2 regions of the Pseudalkalibacillus berkeleyi genome follow, and region 2 is predicted to be linked to the other one. Evidence: predicted binding sites of a transcription regulator. Region 2 holds the regulator's gene; the other holds the start of a gene.
The links. Region 2 encodes Rex, which represses fermentation and respiration genes when NADH is low (regulators of the CRP and FNR family bind a similar motif). Its sites were predicted from a motif close to TTGTGAAATATTTCACAA; they were not measured.
Positions count from the first base shown of each region.

Region 1: qoxA (cytochrome aa3 quinol oxidase subunit II) is a predicted target of Rex. The motif match lies at 9,028-9,045, and genes of this name have one in related genera.

Region 1 is NZ_JAKIJS010000001.1:422,875-433,145, reverse strand. Features, by position in the region: gene argF (ornithine carbamoyltransferase) at 1-321, opposite strand, end outside; gene L2716_RS02285 (beta-propeller fold lactonase family protein) at 582-1,706, opposite strand; gene L2716_RS02280 (S8 family serine peptidase) at 1,850-4,318, opposite strand; gene L2716_RS02275 (hypothetical protein) at 4,779-5,024, shown strand; gene qoxD (cytochrome aa3 quinol oxidase subunit IV) at 5,136-5,420, opposite strand; gene qoxC (cytochrome aa3 quinol oxidase subunit III) at 5,422-6,018, opposite strand; gene qoxB (cytochrome aa3 quinol oxidase subunit I) at 6,022-7,956, opposite strand; gene qoxA (cytochrome aa3 quinol oxidase subunit II) at 8,004-8,939, opposite strand; gene L2716_RS02250 (DUF1697 domain-containing protein) at 9,552-10,091, opposite strand; gene L2716_RS02245 (bleomycin resistance protein) at 10,092-10,271, opposite strand, start outside.
Region 2 is NZ_JAKIJS010000005.1:27,762-38,032, reverse strand. Features, by position in the region: gene L2716_RS17645 (Rv1352/Rv1906c domain-containing protein) at 221-937, opposite strand; gene groL (chaperonin GroEL) at 1,330-2,973, opposite strand; gene groES (co-chaperone GroES) at 3,059-3,343, opposite strand; gene L2716_RS17630 (CPBP family intramembrane glutamic endopeptidase) at 3,581-4,288, shown strand; gene L2716_RS17625 (DUF4305 domain-containing protein) at 4,291-4,494, shown strand; gene L2716_RS17620 (zf-HC2 domain-containing protein) at 4,523-6,049, opposite strand; gene L2716_RS17615 (RNA polymerase sigma factor) at 6,046-6,546, opposite strand; gene L2716_RS17610 (hypothetical protein) at 6,693-7,118, shown strand; gene tatC (twin-arginine translocase subunit TatC) at 7,198-7,950, opposite strand; gene L2716_RS17600 (twin-arginine translocase TatA/TatE family subunit) at 7,969-8,181, opposite strand; gene L2716_RS17595 (redox-sensing transcriptional repressor Rex) at 8,213-8,854, opposite strand; gene moaC (cyclic pyranopterin monophosphate synthase MoaC) at 8,885-9,367, opposite strand; gene L2716_RS17585 (ABC-F family ATP-binding cassette domain-containing protein) at 9,826-10,271, shown strand, end outside.

The DNA of each region.
Region 1 (10,271 bases), on a different contig from region 2:
ATCTACATAACTGGATAAAACTTTTGCTGTATCTTCGATGCTTTCTCCTCGTCCTAGCTGGATGTCTTTCGTACTGAGAAAAATTGGGTGACCTCCAAGCTGAACGATGCCAACTTCAAAAGAAACGCGCGTACGGGTCGATGCCTTATCGAAATTCATCGCAAGCACTTTCCCCTCAAGTGGCTTGTGAGTTACACCTTGTTTCTGCTTCTTTTTCAGCTTAACCGCCTGCTCCAGTAAATACATAATCTCCGAGGAATGAAAGTCTGATAAAGCCAAGAAATCTTGACCGGAAAAATTATATGTCGTTACCCCATGCATCTGTTTCGTATCAATTGCGTAAACCACGTTGCACCTCTCCTATCTCATGAATGTGATGTGAATTATTATACATACTATATAATATTTATTCAATACTTAATTTTAAAACACATGAAATCAGTATGTTTATTTGTTTTAAAATACATAATTGTGTATATTAACCTATCTCACCCAAACAAAAAGCCTCGCTGACAACAATCGATTAGGTAGATTAATATACCTGATCAACGGTCAAGCTAGGCCTAATTTTTCATATGAGATTATGTGCAAATCGTACCGATCGCAATTTCATTCGGCATATCTCCAACAGAGACAGTACCTATTATCATGTTTGTTGCGATATCGATTACAGTTACATTGTCATTCGCTTGATTAGCTACATAGGCTCGACTTCCATCTGGTGTAATCGCCAAACCTTCAGGAGTCCCACTGACAGCAATCGTTGTAGTAACCATATTCGTTCCTGTATCTATGACCGAGACTGTGCCATCATCAAAATTAGAAACATAAACTAGACTACTATCTGGCGTAATCGCCAACTCACGAGGTGAATTCCCCACTGGAATAGTGTCCAACACCATATTCGTTACTGTATTAATGACTGACACTGTATTACCATTTCGATTGGCTACATAGGCACGGCTTCCATCTGGTGTAATCGCTACTCCTACAGGTGACAACCCTACAGTAATCGTCGCTATGACCATATTGGTTCCTGTATTAATTACCGACACAGTGGAATCCACAAAGTTCGTCACATAACCTCGACTACTATCTGGCGTAATCGCAACACCACGCGGATTATCTCCAACAGGAACAGTTGCGATCACTAAATTCGTTGCTGTATCAATAACTGAAACAGTATCTGCATCTCGATTGGTCACATACGCCCGGTTTCCATTTGGTGCTACTTCAACATCACGTGGGAAATCACCGACAGGTATCGTTGAAATTACCATATTCGTTGATGTGTCTATGACTGAAACAGTATCATCTGTACGATTCGTAAGGTACACTCGGCTTCCATTCGGTGTTACTGATATGCCACCAGGAGAATTACCAACAAAAATAGTGCCGATTACCATATCTGTTGATGTATCAATAATTGAAACCGTATTTCCCCCGCCATTCGTCACATAAGCAAGCACATCACAAATCACATCTGGCCGAGGTAGAAAGTTTACAGAAGTTACATTTTGACAACTGAAAGTAACACTGCTTCCATCACTTATCCCCGTTACACATCCCGTTTTTTCATCAAAACATAGAAAGGTTACTTCGACTATTTTAGATGATTTGCTAAAACGAACATTGATCAGCGTACCTGTTTGAAGGTTTTTAAAAATACTACAAATGCATGAATCATTACTCGAGGGGAAAATCATATCCACGCTCCTTTTTTAAGCTTGTATATTACTGTATGTACGAACTCTTTCATCGGCTTGGGCATGGAAAGTTGTTTCCATAAAAAAACCCGTACCAGGCGGGGGAGGCCTGATACGGGTTCGGGGAAACGAGATTTAGTTTTTTACTCAAAGTAAGTTGTGTAGTAACGGGATACTGCTACCGCAAAATCTCCTCGAGTGACGGTTTGGTCCGGATTGAATGAAGCAACAACAGTCGGCTCCGTATCATAAGGTCCTTGCGTTACACCAAACTTTGCATTAAGGATGTTCAGGTCAAGCGCAAGCTGTACGTAACCTTTAAGCTCAGCTGGTACTGCATCCGCGTCTTGAATTGCAACGCGCTCATCCTTGTATTGCACTGTCAAAGCGTCATCGTTTAACTCCTTCGCTTCAGCTTCAAGTCCCAAAGCTTGAACAAGTGAGTATGCAAGTTCAGCACGGGTAACTGCTTTTTTCGGAGCAAACTTTCCATCCGCTGACGGTAACATGACACCAGCGTCAGTTAAATCCGTATCTTTTAACGCCGCTCCACCAGATGTTACCGCTTGGATGTAAGCAGAGTCAGCAGCTTTTACATCTGAGAATTGTAAGCCGTTCGTTAAGTTTTGTCTAACTGCTGCGCCCATCGTCAAATACTTCGCAAGATCAGCACGTGTCAACGCACCATCTGGGTTGTAGTTGCCGTTTGAATTACTATCAAGTAGGCGTTCACTTATGCCCGACTTAATTGCGTCTGCAGCAGGGTGTCCCTCGATATCATTGATTCCTGTGAATCCGCCCGCTTTTTTATAAGCAAGTTCGCCTTTCACTGTTTCCGGTAAACCTGGTCCACTATTCAAGCCTTCTAAACTAAGTGTCCATGTGCCAGCCATCGGGCTTGTTACTTGAACCGTACGGTCTGTGTACAATGTGAACACGAGATAGATTCCTGAAGAATATTCTGTTCCATCAGGAGCTGTCAGCACAAGGTTCAACGGGTTACCTGTTTCACCTAGTAAACCTTTCGCATTCACTTTTGCCGTAAGTTCTGTCAAACCTTCTTCGACGTTGAACTCAATTTTATTAGAATCTGCTGTCGCTGGGTTGTAATTCACTTCAACCGGCTCGCGCTCAACATTCATATCTACATTTCCATTGTATTCATTCGTATAGTTCAGTGTTTCACCGTATTCGTTACCATTTAAAATCATATCGACTGCAGCGTATGCGTTCGCATAACCTGCACCGACTTCCCAAGATTCATATCCAGGCATGTTCGTCGCAGTTTGTTGAATAATCGCCTTCACTTCTTTAGGTGTAAGTGTTGGATCGGCATCAAGCATAAGAGCTACGATTCCAGCCGCATGAGGAGCTGCCATAGACGTCCCACTCATATGTGTGTAGTAAGGTAAGTGTGCTGGATCAAGGTTTTCTGCGTCTTGTTGTGCACCAAGTGCAGTAAGAGGAGAAACCGTTTTTGTCGAGATGATATCTTTACCAGGTGTTGTGATCGTTGGACGATCTTCCCAAACGAATTCTTCACCATCAACTGTAACTGTTCCGCCTTTTCCTTTCACTCCGCGAGAAGAGAAATCAGCGAGTCCACCAAGCTTGTCACCAGCAGCTACCGTGATGACCCATGGCGCTTTTTTATAGTTACCAGAAATCGTTGATTCACCTGGTCCTGAGTTACCAGCTGAGAATACGACTACGATGTTTCTGTCATACATCTTTTTTGTAGCGATGTTGATCGGATCTTCTGGGTCAAATTCTGTACCTGCGTCACTCGTTGAGCCCCAAGAGTTTGTGACAACTCGAATGTTGTATTGCGCTTGGTTTGTAAGCGCATAATCGAATGCTCCAAGCGTATCAAGGATTGCGATTCCTGCTCCAGAACCATAACCGACAAGGTCAGCTCCTGGTGCTACACCTTCGTATTTCCCTTTAGACATTGAACCGTTACCGCCAACAATTCCAGCAACGTGTGTACCGTGTCCAGAATCTGTATCCGTATTGGCAACATCCTCAGTGTAAGTAACCGGAAGTACATCAACAAGTGCGTTCAAGTTCGTCGCACCTTGTACATTTTGAACGAGATGGTTACCGAATTTGATGTCGTTATGTGTGCCATCAACTCCACTGTCATTGACGACAACCCCGATGCCTTTACCGGAAACTGGCATACCGCCATTCTGTTTTGTCATGTCAGCATCGTCACGTAACTGATCGACACCTGTCATTGCAGTACCTGTATTGTTTTCATACTCTAATTTTTCGTTAAAATAAACCGAACGAACTTCAGGCTGATCTGCAAGCGCATTGATTTGGTCAGGTGTAGCAAGTACCCCTGCCATCGGAAGCGAATTGAAAGTTAACCCTTTCGCAATCCCTACGTCCTTTAAAAGATTCATGTGTTCAGCCGTCGGAGCATCATTCGTATTGAATGTGACGATGACCTCAAGTGGTCCAGTCGTCCCTTTCATCTTTTCTACAAGTGTTGCATCAAGGGTCGTTGTATTTGTCTGTGCGCTGACCGATGATGTTGGAGATAGCGCCATCATCCACGTCGAAAGTACGAGCATGACGCTCATCAACATTGTTAACCGTTTCATCATTCCGCCTCCTATGTTACGAATAGTTTGAATACTTTTATTATTCCAGTAAAAGCCTTCCAGCGCTATTCTGCAAAAGGTATAAAAGAAGAACAACAAAAGGTGTATAGGTACTAGAAAGAAAGTCGTATGTGATGGAATGAGATAGTAGGATAGAACTAATTAACGCCTTGCTATTGTTGATGTAAGATACCAATAATCCACTGAAATTAGGTATCCGTGTCTTTCTTTTCGCAAGCGTGTACCCTGAAAATTGTGAAGTTCTAATTTCATGACCAGCGAGACGCTTTCGCGAACACTGAAAACTGAAAATGCTTGATTTGAGGACTCACCATAGTGGGTTTACATCATTTCAAGCATCTCCTCATATAATGAATCAAGGATAACTGTGTACAAATCGTGAAAAGTATTTGACAACTTTGTGAATAAACACAATAATAGAGGAAAGGAGTTGAGGAACATGAAAGCTAATACAAAAATATTGAACGCTACCAAGTTTGCTGGCGGATCTGTCCTTGCATTAGGTATGATGATGTTTCTAATCGGTATTGTAAGCGATTTCGCACTTTGGACTTCTATTGGAATCGGGACCGTAACTGGAGCAGTCTTCATCTTTTTGATCGGTTTGTTCTTTGCAGCTACAGAAGAAATGCTTGGTAAAAGCATTAAAGGAACAAAAGAAACCTCACCACTCGGAAAGGTTTAATTCATACCACAAATATATGAACGTTAAAATTTGCTGGCTTCGACATGCTGCAAATTTTGTTTTTTTTTTACATACAAAAAAAGGAGCGCCTTTAGGCACTCCTTTTTTCTTTTACCCTACATCCCAAATTAACACCAGCAGTGTTCCGAATACGGTAAACAGTGCCATAAAGAGGCCGTAGTAGACGTTTGTATAAATTGCTGCTTTGTCATCGGTTTCTCCTGCGTGCATGAATACGACGAGCTGAAGTCCAGCTTGGAGAAATGCCGTAATGAGAAGGACTGTCATCCCTACTGCAAACGACATGTCAAAGAAATATACCCCAAGTGCAACAGCCGTAAGCACCATTGAGAAAATAAATCCCATTACCTGTTTGCGAGGAAATAGTTCACTCATTTTACAACAGTCCTTTCAAATAGATAAAGCTGAAGATGAAGATCCAAACAACGTCTAGGAAGTGCCAGTATAGTGAGAAGATAAAGGACTTATTCCCTGTCTCAGGTGTCAATCCACGCTTCTTCACTTGAATGAGGATAAACAATCCCCAGAACAGTCCAACTGTTACGTGGGCACCGTGCGTCCCTAGTGTTGTGAGTAAGATCGACGTAAACGCACTCGTCTGAATGCCTGCTCCTTCATGCGCGTAGGTCATAAATTCAAAAATCTCTACGCCGAGAAATCCTAGACCAAGAACGAGTGTGACAATGAAAAATCCCATCATCGCTTTCTTTCTGCCAAGACGCATCGCATGGACACCGAGTCCAATCGTGAAACTACTCGTTAAAAGTAAAATCGTCTCAAGGATGACTGGTGCAATCTCGAAGATCTCAGCCCCTGTTGGACCATTACCCGTTCGATTTTCTAAAGTAAAATACGTTGCGAAAAGCGTCGCGAACAGCATGATTTCCGCACCAATGAAAATCCAAAATCCTAAGATCTTTAACTGATTTTCTTCCGTACTATATTCTAATGGTAGCGAGTGATCAACCTTCATAATTTAAGCACCTCGCAATTCTGATTCTGTGTCTTCAATTTCTTTCACAGAAACGTAATGACCGTGATCTTTTTCAAATGAACGCAATGTCATACAAACAAAGATTCCGATTGTCGTGATAATGGCTGGAATCCATAGGCTGAATATGAGCGAGAAGCCCCATCCAAAGAATATACAGCTCATGACAAACGGTATACCACTGTTATTCGGCATATGGATTTTTTCATAATCGCCTTTATACAACTCATGGTTCTTTTTCTTATAATCCCAATACGCTTCACTAGATGCGACTTCAGGTGTGATCGCAAAGTTATAGTGTGGTACTGGAGTGTGTGTCGCCCACTCAAGCGTACGTGCATCCCATGGGTCTGCACTAATGTCCCTTGAAGCATAGCGAACACTATAGTAAATGTTATACACAATCAACACAAATCCAATTGCCATAATCGCAGCTCCGACAAAGGAAACCATATTCATCGGACCGAATCCAGTCGACTCAGAATACGTGTACATACGTCGGGCTTGACCATCAAGTCCAGTCACATACATCGGCATGAACGCAAGTAGGAAACCAATCGATAGTAACCACGCCGTCCACTTTCCGATTCGCTCATTCAACATGAAACCAAACATTTTCGGCCAGTAATACGTGAGTCCCGCAAGCATCGCGAATACGACACCAGGGATAATGACATTATGAAAGTGAGCGACTAGGAACATCGTATTGTGGTACTGATAGTCCGCAGCTGACATCGCAAGCATGACACCTGTTACTCCACCAAGTGTAAAGAGCGGAATAAATAGGATTGAATACAGCATCGGTGTCGTGAACTCGATTTTACCTTTCCATAACGTAAGGATCCAGTTGAAAATCTTCACACCAGTCGGAACCGCAATCGCCATCGTTGTAATGGAGAAAATGCTGTTCGCCATCGCGCCCTGACCCATTGTGAAAAAGTGGTGAGCCCAAACGACGAATGATAGAACCGAGATCAACACCATTGAAGCAACCATCGACTTATAGCCATACAAGTTACGTTTTGAAAAGGTTGAAATAATCTCACTGTATATTCCGAATGCCGGTAAAATTAAGATATACACTTCAGGGTGTCCCCAAACCCAGAACAGGTTGGCCCAAAGCATCGCCATTCCGCCATTATCGAGCGTAAAGAACTGGGTTCCAAACAATTGGTCCATCGTTCCGAACGCAAGTGCAACTGTAAGTACTGGGAACGCGAATACGATTATGACGTTCGCAATGAAAGCAGACCATGTGAACATCGGCATTTTCATCAACGTCATGCCTGGTGCTCTCATTTTAAGAATTGTTGTCATAAAGTTAATCCCTGTCATCAGTGTACCGATACCAGCGATTTGAATCGCAATCATGTAATAGTTGGTCCCAACAGAATCCGTGTCTGCGAGTGGGAAATACGAAGTCCAACCAGCGTCCGGTGAACCCCCAACCATAAATGAAATGTTAAATAGCATCGCGCCCATAAAGAATAACCAGAAGCTAAGTGCATTCAAGCGTGGGAACGCTACATCTCGTGCTCCGATTTGTAACGGAATCACGAAGTTCATAAAGAATATGATGAACGGCATCGCCATGAATAAGATCATGACAACTCCGTGCGTTGTGAAAATTTCGTTATAGTGCTGCGAATCGAGTAGCTTATTGTCCGGTACAGCAAGCTGTGCACGCATCATAATCGCATCGACACCACCGCGGAAAAGCATCAATAACGCGGAAATCAAGTACATAATCCCGATTCTTTTATGGTCTACCGTCGTGATCCATTCACGCCATAGATAGCCCCACTTTTTAAAATAGGTGAGTCCAGCGAGAACAGCGATCAAAGTAAGACCGGCAGCGACCATGGATGCATAGATTGCTATACTAGGATGCGGTATGGCAAATCGCTCAAAGAATTCCATACGATTTGACTCCTTTCGAATATATATAATCGGTAAAACCTGTACGTTTACTCGTTATGATTCATGTGTTCTTTCTCTGAGCTTTCCTTTTTGGAAGCTGAGTGATTGTCATGTTTCTTCTTATCCTCATGACCATCTTTGTACTTATCACCTTTTTCATGATGTTCAGGAGCAGGTGAAAACTCTAAGTGCGTACCCGTAAACGTCATGCGTCCAAGGTGTCCTGGCTCTAACAATTCCTCAAATTTCTTTTCTGTAAGCGGGTCAGCTGTATCTTTTACCTCATCCACCCACTCATCAAACTCTTCTTGAGACATGGCTGTTACGTCGAACTTGTTTTCAGCAAATCCTTCACCACTAAAGTTCGCATTACGTCCCATATACTCGCCTTCTACATCAGCTGCGAGATGGAGCGTCGTCACGTGGGCATTCATTGCATATTTCTGTCCACCAAGCTGTGGAATCCAGAAACTCGTAATCGGTCCATGTGAATACAATCTAAATTCAAGTGGACGATCAGTTGGTACGTATAAGTAGTTCACCGTCTCAATTCCCTCTTCTGGATAACTAAAATGCCACTTCCAGTCAGAGGATGACGCATATACGACGAGTGGTTCTTTATCTTCATATCCTGTCGGAGCAGATTCAACGATATAGTTACTTTGAACTGACACGACGGAAAGAATCGCTACAATAATGATTGGAATACCAACTAGTATTCCTTCCACCCAAGGATTCCCTTCAATATGAGGTGGTTCATAATCAGCAGGCTGGTTCGATGCGCGGTATTTCACGAGCATGAACAACAGCATTGCGAAAACGGCAATCACGATTCCTGCCATCATTAACATCGTCAGCATAATGTCACTGGCTAACCTTTCCGCCATTGGTCCTTTCGGATCTAATACGGTTAATGGTTCACAACCAGTCAGCACTGTGAGACCGAACATCATGACAGCAAACAAAGCTAACTTCAGTTTCATACGAGTACCCCTTTCTCTCGAAAGATCTATAATTAAAGCATCAATATTTTACTTCTTGGCACCATTCTATCAAGGTTTTCGACGGACTTTGTGAAATTATGAACTTTGTCACTAATTTGCAAAATATTTTTGACAAACCTTTGTCAGTTATCAGAAAACAGTCACAAAGTGGACAAAATGTAAAACCAATAAAAACTATCAATGGTACAAGCTGGTAAAAACCCTGATGTTCTTTACAGATGTCGTACCCCTTTCGCCTTGCAGCAAATCTGTATCATGGAAAAAGTAATGCTTTCTTAACGTAAAAAACATAAGTGAATCCACAAAAGGACTCACTTATGTTTAGCGGTGTTGATATAATTAGATTTCTTTGAAATCAAACACGAAGGAGTAGATCTTCTCCACTCACATATGTTCCTGTTATTTAATGGGGACAATTCCTTCTTGAATGCTATGTGTAAAGAACTACATTCCTGAGACGATTTGATTGCATTCTTCTCAGTTGTTCCGTTTTTGTGTATTCATGGAGGTCTCCCCTACTAGCGTTTATGTAACCAAAAAGAAATACAGTAAGAAAATCGTTATTAGCTGATTTTCTCACTGTATCCAATTTTATTTACTCATTTCAGCAATTTTCATGACCGAATTCCAGTTTCTTGTGGTAGCTGCCACCTTCAACTTTTTCTCAATGAATGTGTTTGAAAAAACGGTTTTCTTGTAGCCTTTCCGGCAGACGATGTACGCTGTCTTTCCTTCAATTTGAAAATCATCAATATCACTCTCAACACTTAACAGCTTCTCAACTGCTTCAGTACTTGGCTTTTCAGCTAAAAAAGAAACGTGCAGTTTTTCATCCTCTTTTAACAAGTCAACATCAAAAGGATTCGCTCCAATTGCCGTTTTCCATTCTTCAGCCGTTTTCACGATGACAGGCACTTCAAATTCTAGCGCTTCTTTCAACTGACTTTCAATTTGTTGAATGAGCTCAGACGTCTCCAACGGCCTTGTTTCAAAGATGACATTCCCGCTTTGTATGTACGTCCTCACCTGTTCAAAGCCGATCGACGAGAAGATTTCCTTCAACCGATCCATCTTTACTTTCTTATGACCACCAACATTTATACCGCGTAGCAACGCAATATAAGTAGGCATCTATCGCTTCCACTCGTAATACGTAATCAGATTCTTATCAGGATCTACCACTGAAAACTCCCTTGTTCCCCATGGCTTGTCCTCAATTGGGGCTTTGGGATGGATAATACCCGCTGGAGCCAATTTTTCATGCATTTCGTCCACTCCGTCTAACCCGATACGGCAGCTCCCTGTTCCTGC
Region 2 (10,271 bases):
GTCTTTTTAGGGATAAAAAATAGCTATACTATTTTCCAAGGGTGTGGCGCATGATTTTTCTTGAAAATACAGAACAATATAGGACGATATAAAACGTTCTGACCTCAGCTGTTTTTATTAATGTAATACGAGTAAATATCTTTATTTATATACTACTATGTATGCTGTTTATGAATTCACAATGTGGTCATATGGTCATAAACGTATTATATGGTCAAATTTATTGTTTAGTCCAAGTGCCTCCTCCAGAACTTTGGAAAGCAAAGTCAGACTCAGCTATTGTAACTATTGTAGCCCCATCAGGATTACCGTTAGCAATAACATCACCTAATTCCATCGATACACCCTTCAATCTAGCCCAGTACGTGCCAGATCCATCTAATTTATATTTACCAGGCTCAATATCAATCCCTACAATATGAACCCCATCACCGAATGAAGTTTTTATTTCATGTTTTTCCTTCTCTGTATCATCAAACAATCGCCATCCACTTGATTTAAAAGTTACTCCTTTATCTGAATCCTTAACTTCAATGTACCAAGGACCCATAGGGTTTGCATTAGCAATGATGTCTTCTAGCTGACCACTAAAACCTTTCAATCGATCAACATAGACCCCACCATCAGGATTATAATATATCCCTGGTTGAATATCAGAACCTACTTCATACATCCCTGAATCAAACGTCTCTACCTCTGGTTCTGCTGGCTCTTCTTCTGGTTCAGTAGATGTTTCTTCGCTTTTTTCATCGTCTGTAGATTCTTCTTCGTTGGAACTAGTATCTTCTGCAGCTACCTCATTGTTTGCTTCTTTTTTCGCAGGCTGGTCAGCGCTCTCGTCTCCTCCATTAGTTGCTATGGACCCAACAATAATTACAGCAAGCACCCAAACCCACCATCTCTTATAAATCGGCTTTTTCATTTTATCCTTTCCCATTGCAATCCCCCCAAAAAGTTTATTTCGATAACAATTTTACAACAGACTATTCCATAAATCTACATTTGTAGGAAAATATGTTTTTGGGAATGCATATAAAATTGTAATAAAATGATCTTGTAATACCCCTTTCGGCATACTCACACTTCTTTGCTTGCTGAAGCTGGAGTAAGTCTGAAAAATAATTATGGAACGTTTAGATACTGAGATGATACAACAACAACAACACAAGTTTATTCTCACACAACAAAAACTGTAAAAGAGGATGATTCCCATAAGTTCAGCGAACTGAGGGTAAAAGTAGTGTTTTCTAAATAAATATTGTCAAAAAAAGGTCACAGTATAAACTGTGACCTTTAAAACCTTATTACGAAAGGGGTTTAGGGGGCAGGTTACATCATGCCGCCCATTCCACCCATGCCGCCCATTCCGCCCATGTCAGGCATGCCTCCGCCGCCGTTGTTTTCTTCCGGCTTATCTGCGATAACTGCTTCAGTTGTTAGAAGCATTGCAGATACGGATGCAGCGTTTTGTAGAGCTGAGCGTGTTACCTTAGTTGGGTCAACGATACCAGCGTCGATCATGTTTACCCATTCTCCAGTTAGTGCGTTGAATCCAATTCCAAGGTCTTCACCTTTCAAGCGTTCAACAACGACAGAACCTTCAAGTCCAGCATTGTGAGCGATTTGACGGATTGGCTCTTCTAGTGCACGTACAACGATGTTTACACCCGTTGCTTCGTCACCATCAGCTTGAACCGCTTTAACAGCTTTAAGGACGTTTACAAGTGCCGTTCCACCACCTGAAACGATTCCCTCTTCAACTGCCGCACGAGTTGAGTTCAATGCGTCTTCAATACGTAGCTTACGTTCTTTCAATTCAGTTTCTGTAGCTGCACCGACTTTGATGACTGCTACTCCACCAGCAAGCTTCGCTAGGCGCTCTTGTAATTTTTCTTTATCGAACTCAGAAGTTGTTTCTTCTAATTGTGCACGAAGTGTGTTTACGCGAGAAGAGATTTTCTCAGTATCGCCAGCACCTTCAACGATTGTTGTGTTATCTTTCGTTACAACAACTTTAGAAGCTGTTCCTAGTTGACCAATGTTTGCAGATTTAAGGTCAAGACCTAGGTCTTCAGTGATCACTTCTGCACCAGTCAATGTTGCGATGTCTTCAAGCATTGCTTTACGACGGTCACCGAATCCAGGTGCTTTAACAGCAACTGCATTAAATGTTCCGCGTAGTTTGTTTACAACGAGTGTTGCAAGCGCTTCACCTTCAACATCTTCAGCGATGATCAAGATCGGCTTACCTTGTTGAACAACTTGCTCTAGTACTGGAAGTACTTCTTGGATATTACCGATTTTCTTGTCTGTTACAAGAATGTATGGGTTCTCAAGAACAGCTTCCATTTTATCTGAATCGGAAACCATGTAAGGAGATGCATATCCACGGTCGAATTGCATACCTTCTACAACTTCTAGCTCAGTAGCGAATCCTTTAGATTCTTCGATTGTGATAACGCCGTCGTTTCCAACGCGCTCCATAGCTTCAGCGATCAATTGACCGACTTCATTGTCTCCAGAAGAGATTGCAGCTACTTGAGCAATTGATTCGCGTCCTTCGATTTGCTTAGAAATGTTCTTAAGCTCTTCTACAGCTGCAGAAGTTGCTTTTTCGATTCCCTTACGGATGACCATCGGGTTTGCACCAGACGTTACGTTCTTCAATCCTTCACGGATCATTGCTTGCGCAAGAACAGTTGCTGTAGTCGTACCGTCACCAGCTACGTCATTTGTTTTGCTTGCAACTTCGGATACGAGCTTAGCACCCATGTTTTCGAATGCATCTTCAAGTTCGATTTCTTTTGCAATCGTTACACCGTCATTTGTAATGAGTGGTGAACCGAATTTCTTCTCAAGAACGACATTACGTCCTTTTGGTCCAAGCGTTACTTTAACAGCATCTGCAAGCGCATCAACACCAGCAAGCATTGAGCGTCGTGCATTTTCACTAAACTTAATATCTTTAGCCATTGTATAAAGAACCTCCTTGATTGGTTGTATGTAGGGAATCCGTTCCCCTTTGTTGAATTAATCTTTTAGAAGAATCTAGATTGGTTTAGCCAACGATTGCTAGTACATCAGATTCACGTAAAATCAAAAATTCTTTACCTTGATATTTCACTTCAGTACCAGCGTACTTAGAATAGATAACTGTGTCGCCTTCAGAAACTTCAAGTGCAACTTTTTCTCCGTTATCTGTTACTCGGCCTGTACCGACTGCAACGATTTTTCCTTCTTGCGGCTTTTCTTTCGCAGAGTCAGGAAGTACAATCCCGCTTGCGGTCTTTTCTTCGCTTTCTACAAGCTCAATTACAATACGATCACCTAACGGCTTTAACAAGTGAAACACCCTCCTCAAGGATTATGTTATTTTAATTATTAGCACTCTGTATAAGTGAGTGCTAATTCCATTTTTAATTTTATCAACTTTTATTTTTTTTGCAAGAGATAACTGAAAATTTTTTTATTACGTTTATGTAAAATTGCCTAAAAATCTTATGAAAGGTATTTCGCTTGATTCTGTGTTAAAATGTAGCATTGAGTAAATTGGAAATCTCTTATGAAAGAGGAGATGTAATTGAATAAACGATATGGATGGATCCTCATCGTATATATAACAACATTATTATCCGGGTTTATTGGACTACCTATATTACTGGAGTTGGATATACCCCGAGATAAAATTCCAGGACTATGGAATGTCATCAGTTTCTCAATCGGATTCTTGATTATCTTATTGATCTTGTTACCGGAATTCCGTAACCCGCTCAATCGTGATGAACGAGCGAGTTGGTCGAGAACGGCTGGTTGGGCATTTATCGGCATACCTATGGTGTTCGTTGCACAAATTATTGCCGCAACGATTGAGATGCAACTGTTAGGTATTAAACCTGGTTCAGAAAACACGGAGATGATTGTAGAACTGACCATGTCTGTACCGTTACTCATATTGGTCGTGTCTGTCATCGGACCGATCCTTGAAGAAATTGTGTTTCGGAAGATCATATTTGGTACACTCTATAAACGAACTCATTTTATCATCGCTGCACTTGTCAGCTCACTTATATTTGCTTTAGTCCACCGGGATTTCAGCCATATTCTCGTTTATACAGCAATCGGATTCACACTCAGCTTCTTGTATGTGAAAACGAAACGATTGATTGTACCAATTATTGCGCATGTGGCAGTCAATACAACCGTCATGCTTTTCCAAGTTGTTTACCGTGATGAGATCCAAGACCTACAGAAGCAACTGAAAAGCGTTGAATTCATTATTGGAGGCTGATTATGAAATTTTCACCAACCTTTTGGATTTTCGCCTATCTCGTTTTAGGCGTCATATTTACTTATTTAGCAATTTTCTATGCACAAGAAGACGGCGTCTGGTCATTCTGGCCAATTCTCAACATGGCACTCGCCGCTTACGACTTCTTTAACGCATATAGAATGTTCGAGCTACGCAAAAAAATAAAAAGCATGAAGAAGAAATAAAGGATCGACCAATTTGGTCGATCTTTTTTTAATACGGTTTATTGTATTGGAATTCTTCCTTACCGGTTTCTGTATTAATGAGCCTGGCTGAATCATTTTGGTTCACCCTATTTAACTCTTGACCATTCAAAAGTTGATATTCATGGACAAGTTCATATTCACCTGTTATCTGACTTTGAATCACAAATGTTCTGTTATGTGTATATCTTCTCTTAGTAATAAATTGTGCATCCTCTTCGGCAACAATCTTCTGAAGTAAGACTAAGCCTTCATCAGGTGACAGATTCTCTTTAAACGATTTGTTAAAAAAAGATTGATCTAGTTGAACACCGTTAATCGAGAAGTGATCCACATTACCTGTACGAACATGAACTGAGATCAAAAAATAGTCAGATTGACCTTCTAAAAGTGGATAACTTTGATTAACTGGGATAAAAGAAAAGTTATGCCAGTCTTCCCTTTCAGAAAAAGTTTGTTTATTGATGCCTTTATATTTGAGCTCAACTTCCGCGTTCTCTCCATAGAGCCTTTCTAGAAAAGTTAATATCTTCACTTCAGCTTCTTCTTTACTGACGTTTTTATTTACATCTTGTTCTTCATGATGCCTATTAAAACGAATAATATTCCCAGTAAAAACATCTACGTATCCGCTTATATGTTTGCTTCGGAATTTAGCCTTTCCAATATCATCGGATAGCGGTGATGTAGGTTTTAAGTCAATTTCAGAGGGTTTGATTTTAAAATAACTACCTAATTTATCTTTAACTTCTTCGTCCGTTAAACGTTCGACATTTTCAGGAAGCCGATGGGAGCGATTGTAGTGATACGTTAGTTCGTTAATTTCTTTTACGACAGCCTCTATCCCTATGATATCCACCATTTTCAGATAAGAACTATATCCATGATGAAACCCCTTATATTCCTCCTCCACTTCTTGCTGGTATAGAGCACTATATTCTTTAAGGCTTTGATAGGTTTGTTGATCGACTTCATCCCATTGCGTATTTTTTCTTTTGTGATGTAAAGTCTTCAGCGTCGTATATAACGCATTATTTTCAATTTTTAAATAGTATTCTGTATTGCTTAATTGATACAATTCCCACCAATTAAAGGCGTCATCGTTCGTTGCCCACCATTGTTCAAACATTTCTTTTTGAAATTCTAAAGACGCAATGTCTTCATGTTTCGTTGCTTCGATATAGTCTACCAATTCTCTCGCCTCAGCATATTTACTGTTACTCCAATCAAACACCTCTTGCCTGGAATTTTCGTATTTGTTGAAAAGCATCATCGCAATGATGACAGCTAAGATTGCGGCAATCACTTTCATCCTTCGGAACTTAAGCTTTAATTTGACTCGATCATCAAGTGTTGTTGGAACATCAACATGTTCATCTGTTATTTCTTCACCAAATCCCTCTCCAGTCCCGTAGATCTGTCGGCATGTCGAACAGCTTTCCAAATGTTCGTCCACCATCTTTTTCACTGATGGGCTAAGCTCGTCTTCTATGTACAACGGATACAAATCCTGAATCAATTGACATGAATCCTTCAATTTCGTATCCCCCCGTATTCTTTCGTATACGTGTCTTTAAATTTCTTTCTTGCTCTGAATAGACCTACCTTTACTGAACCTACTTTCTCACCCAAAACTTCGCTCATTTCTTGATAGGTCATCTCTTGTTGGTCACGAAGTAAGATGTATGTTCTCTCTTTTTCGTTGAGGGCTGATAGAACGAACAAGATTCCATCCCTTTCGACCATTGCTTCAAATTCACTTTTTCCACCTTCCCACAGCTCATGCTTTTCTTCACTATGCTCAAATTTTGTAGAGCTTTTGTTTTGATAAGACAAATAAGTATTCCTAGCAATTGTAAATAGCCACGTTTTCAGTGAACTTTCGTGTCGAAATGAATGAATTTGTTTAAATGCTTTCATAAATGTGTCGTGCGTTAGCTCTTCTGCTATATGTGAATCATATGTATTTCTTAAGAGATATGTATAAATCGCTTTTTTGTAAGTTTCATAGATCTCTTCAAAAGGTGCCGACATGTTCGTACCATCCCCCCCTCTCCTAAATATGTAGACTGATAAGAGGCTATAAAGTTACAATACAATTTTATTTAAAAATGGTAAACTATAGAAAAAGTTGTTCGGAGGAGGGAATCAGCCTGGATAAACGGACTTTTAGAAAAAGAATGCTGATCACCTATTCGGTGTTTGCAATCCTAGTGGTTGCATTGTTAATTTCGACTGTGAAGCTTCCGGTCCATGCTGCTGGCTGGATTGTGTCTTTTGACGTAAATGAACTTTTATACATCCCTTTTGATGTTGAAAACAGATATTCAGAGATTAGTGGCTTTGATCGAGTGAAGCTCGTGTATGAGAATTCAGATGAATCATTAACGTACTGGGCAACAACTGAAATAGGCTGGAATAATGTTTCTAGCTGGGATGAAACGTTAACTTTGAACAACGGAACAACCGCTTATTATACTTCAACAGACGAAACCCAAATGATTAGCTGGCGAACTGGCGACGTGGAATACGCGATTGATTACACATCTACAAAACCTATCGCAAAGAGTGAACTTATAAAAGTAGCTTCAAAAGCAGTTGAATAAAATGAGACTTGATGATGAAAATTGATTTGTACATTAACCAAGAAAAAAGCGACCGTTCCCGGTCGCTTTCTTAATTTCCTTATTCTTCTTCGTCTTCCTCTTGTTCTTCTGCTGTTTTCATTGCTTTTTTATATGCAAATCCTGCTATTAGGATGCTGATCTCATACAAGAGTATGAGTGGAACCGTCACCATCAAGTGTGAAATGAGCTCTGGTGGTGTAATCATACCTGCAAGTACGAGCAATACGAAGTACGAGTACTTACGAATTTTTCGTAAAAAGGCTGGTGTGACCAGACCGAGTCTCGTCAAGAACATGATGACAACTGGGAATTGAAATAGAATTCCGAACGGTAATGTCAGCCGGAACAGAAAGTGAAAATATTCATTAATGCCGTATTCTTCTTCCACTCCGAGCAGATCAGATAGTCCATTCATAAAATCTATGACGAATGGAAACAGAATGAAGTATGAAAAAGATATACCCCCTACAAACAAAAAGAATGTCAGCGGGATATACATTAAAGTCACCCTACGCTCTTTCTCTAATAATCCAGGACTAATGAACGCCCAAATTTGATAAAGCGCAACTGGTGATGTGATTAACAAACCAATAAGAAAGGCAAAATCAAGAAACACTGTAAGCGGATCGGTTAATTTGAACACATTCAGTTCCAATCCAGCTGCTTCTGGCGTTTGCTTCAAATATTGGATGAGCGGCATCGAGAGGAAAAATCCTGAAATAAATGCCGCCAAAAAAATAAGTATGACGATGAAAATTCTTTTTCTCAGTTCTTCAACATGGCTTTGAAGCGTCATTTGTCTTTCCGTCATACGAAACTACCTTCCTAACTAGTCCTGATCTTTGTTCTTCTTGTCTTGCTCATTGTCTTTATCTTTTTCTTTTTTATCTTGTTCGTTATCATCATCTACGAGGCCACTTGTCGCATTCTTGAATTCTCTTAATGTCTTTCCAGCTGCCTTTCCTAGCTCAGGTAACTTTTTCGGACCGAAAATCAACAATGCAACGACTCCGACAATAATCCAACTTCCTGGACCAAGCATATTGGTCACCTCCTCAAAAAATGTCTTATATTTATTTTTCCAACGGATAATTCTTCAAAAAGTAAATCAACGATTGGAGTTCAACTGCTAAATCTATATGATGAATCCTGACGTCATCTGGTACAGTTAGTCGAGCTGGTGTGAAATTCAAAATTCCGTTCACGCCTGTTTCGACAAGTTCATCTGCGACCGTTTGTGCTGTTTGAGCAGGAACGGTCAAAATAGCAACCGATACATCATTCGTTACATGCTTCTTCAAATCTTTCAAATCATAAATTGGAACACCGCTGATCTTCGTTCCAATTTTATTAGGATCAACATCAAACGCAAGTTCAACTCTCGTGTTGTCGTTTTTCAAAAAATTATAGTTCAGAAGGGCTGTCCCTAAATTCCCCACTCCAATCAGCATGACTTTCGTGACTTCATCTTGATCGAGTGTTTTTCGGAAAAAGGTTAGCAAGTAGTTTACATTGTAACCATAACCCTTCTTACCTAGTGCTCCAAAATAAGAAAAATCTCTTCGGATTGTCGCAGAATCCACTTTGACCGCTTCACTTAGCTCAGATGAGGATACACGTAGCTTCCCGGATGAGGATAAGTTTTTGAGAAAACGGTAATACAGTGGCAACCGTTTAGCAGTTGCTTGAGGTATTTTTTGTTCATCAACGCTCATAAGATCCCTCCAATCGATTTAGGAACACTATTATATATCGTGCCGGTAATCGCCATTCTTCCCACCCGTTTTTTCGAGTAGATAAGTCGGACCAATTATCATGCCTTTATCAATTGCCTTACACATATCGTAAACGGTCAAGCCAACGGCAGATGCCGCTGTCAGTGCTTCCATTTCAACGCCGGTATTCCCCTTTGTTTTCACGGTAACATCGATGATGAGCTCATATGTATTTTCTACCGTCCATTCAAATGTGATATCTACTGCTTTCAGTGGTAATGGATGACACATCGGTACGATATCAGGTGTTTTTTTTGCAGCCATAATCCCTGCTACTTGGGCAACGGATAACACATCACCCTTTTTGATACGATTGCCTTGAATCGCTTCATATATTTCCTTCGAAACGCGGACACTGCTTCGAACACGAGCTGTCCTAACCGTTTCTTCTTTATCAGATATATCGACCATCTTCGCTCGACCTTGGTCATTGAAATGCGTAAAATCGCCCATAATATCACCACCTAAGAGAGACTATACACCATTTTTCAACAAAAGTAAGGCTTGAAATAATTGAAAATATAACAAAACATTGAATATTGCACAGTTGCTTGCACTTTCCCCCATAGGCTACACTAAGATTAATACGAATGTGTCGAACAAAATCGAACAAAAAACAATAGTGTTCAAAAATTGATGAATAAGAAACAACCGGTTATGAAGTTCAACTAAGATCGTCACGTCCTGTGACAACGTTGAACTGAATCACATCCTGTGATCCTAAGGCACGACGGTTTTGAGGACCGGAGCGTATATGTTTAATACGTGAGGACCAGAGAAACCGAGTAACACTCACTGCCTAACTACGTCACGTCCTGTGACAACGGCAGTACTAGTACGTCCTGTACGTCGAAAATTCGTAGTTTATCATTCGTTGATTTTTGAACTTCCTTTATAGAGAGGTGTTACACATGATCGTCATGCAAGCCCAAGACATAACAAAATATTATGGTGCTGACCTTATTTTATCGAATATTAAACTTGAAGTACAATCCCGAGACCGAATCGCCCTTGTCGGAAGAAACGGAGCTGGTAAATCGACGTTGTTGAAGATCATCAGCGGTCACCTTTCTTACGACTCTGGTGCGATTATGAAGCCGAATGAAATTGAAGTCGGTTACTTAGCGCAGGACGCTGGTCTTGAATCAGAAAACACGATTTGGGATGAAATGATTGAAGTCTTTCACGACCTTCAACTAATGGAAGAACAAATCCGTGCGTTGGAATCAAAAATGGGACAAGAGAAAGTATTGAGTGATGAGAATCTTTACACCAAAGTACTCTCAGAATATGATTCCCTGCAACAAAGCTTTCAATTAAAAGGTGGATATCAATATGAAAATGATATCCGCTCGAC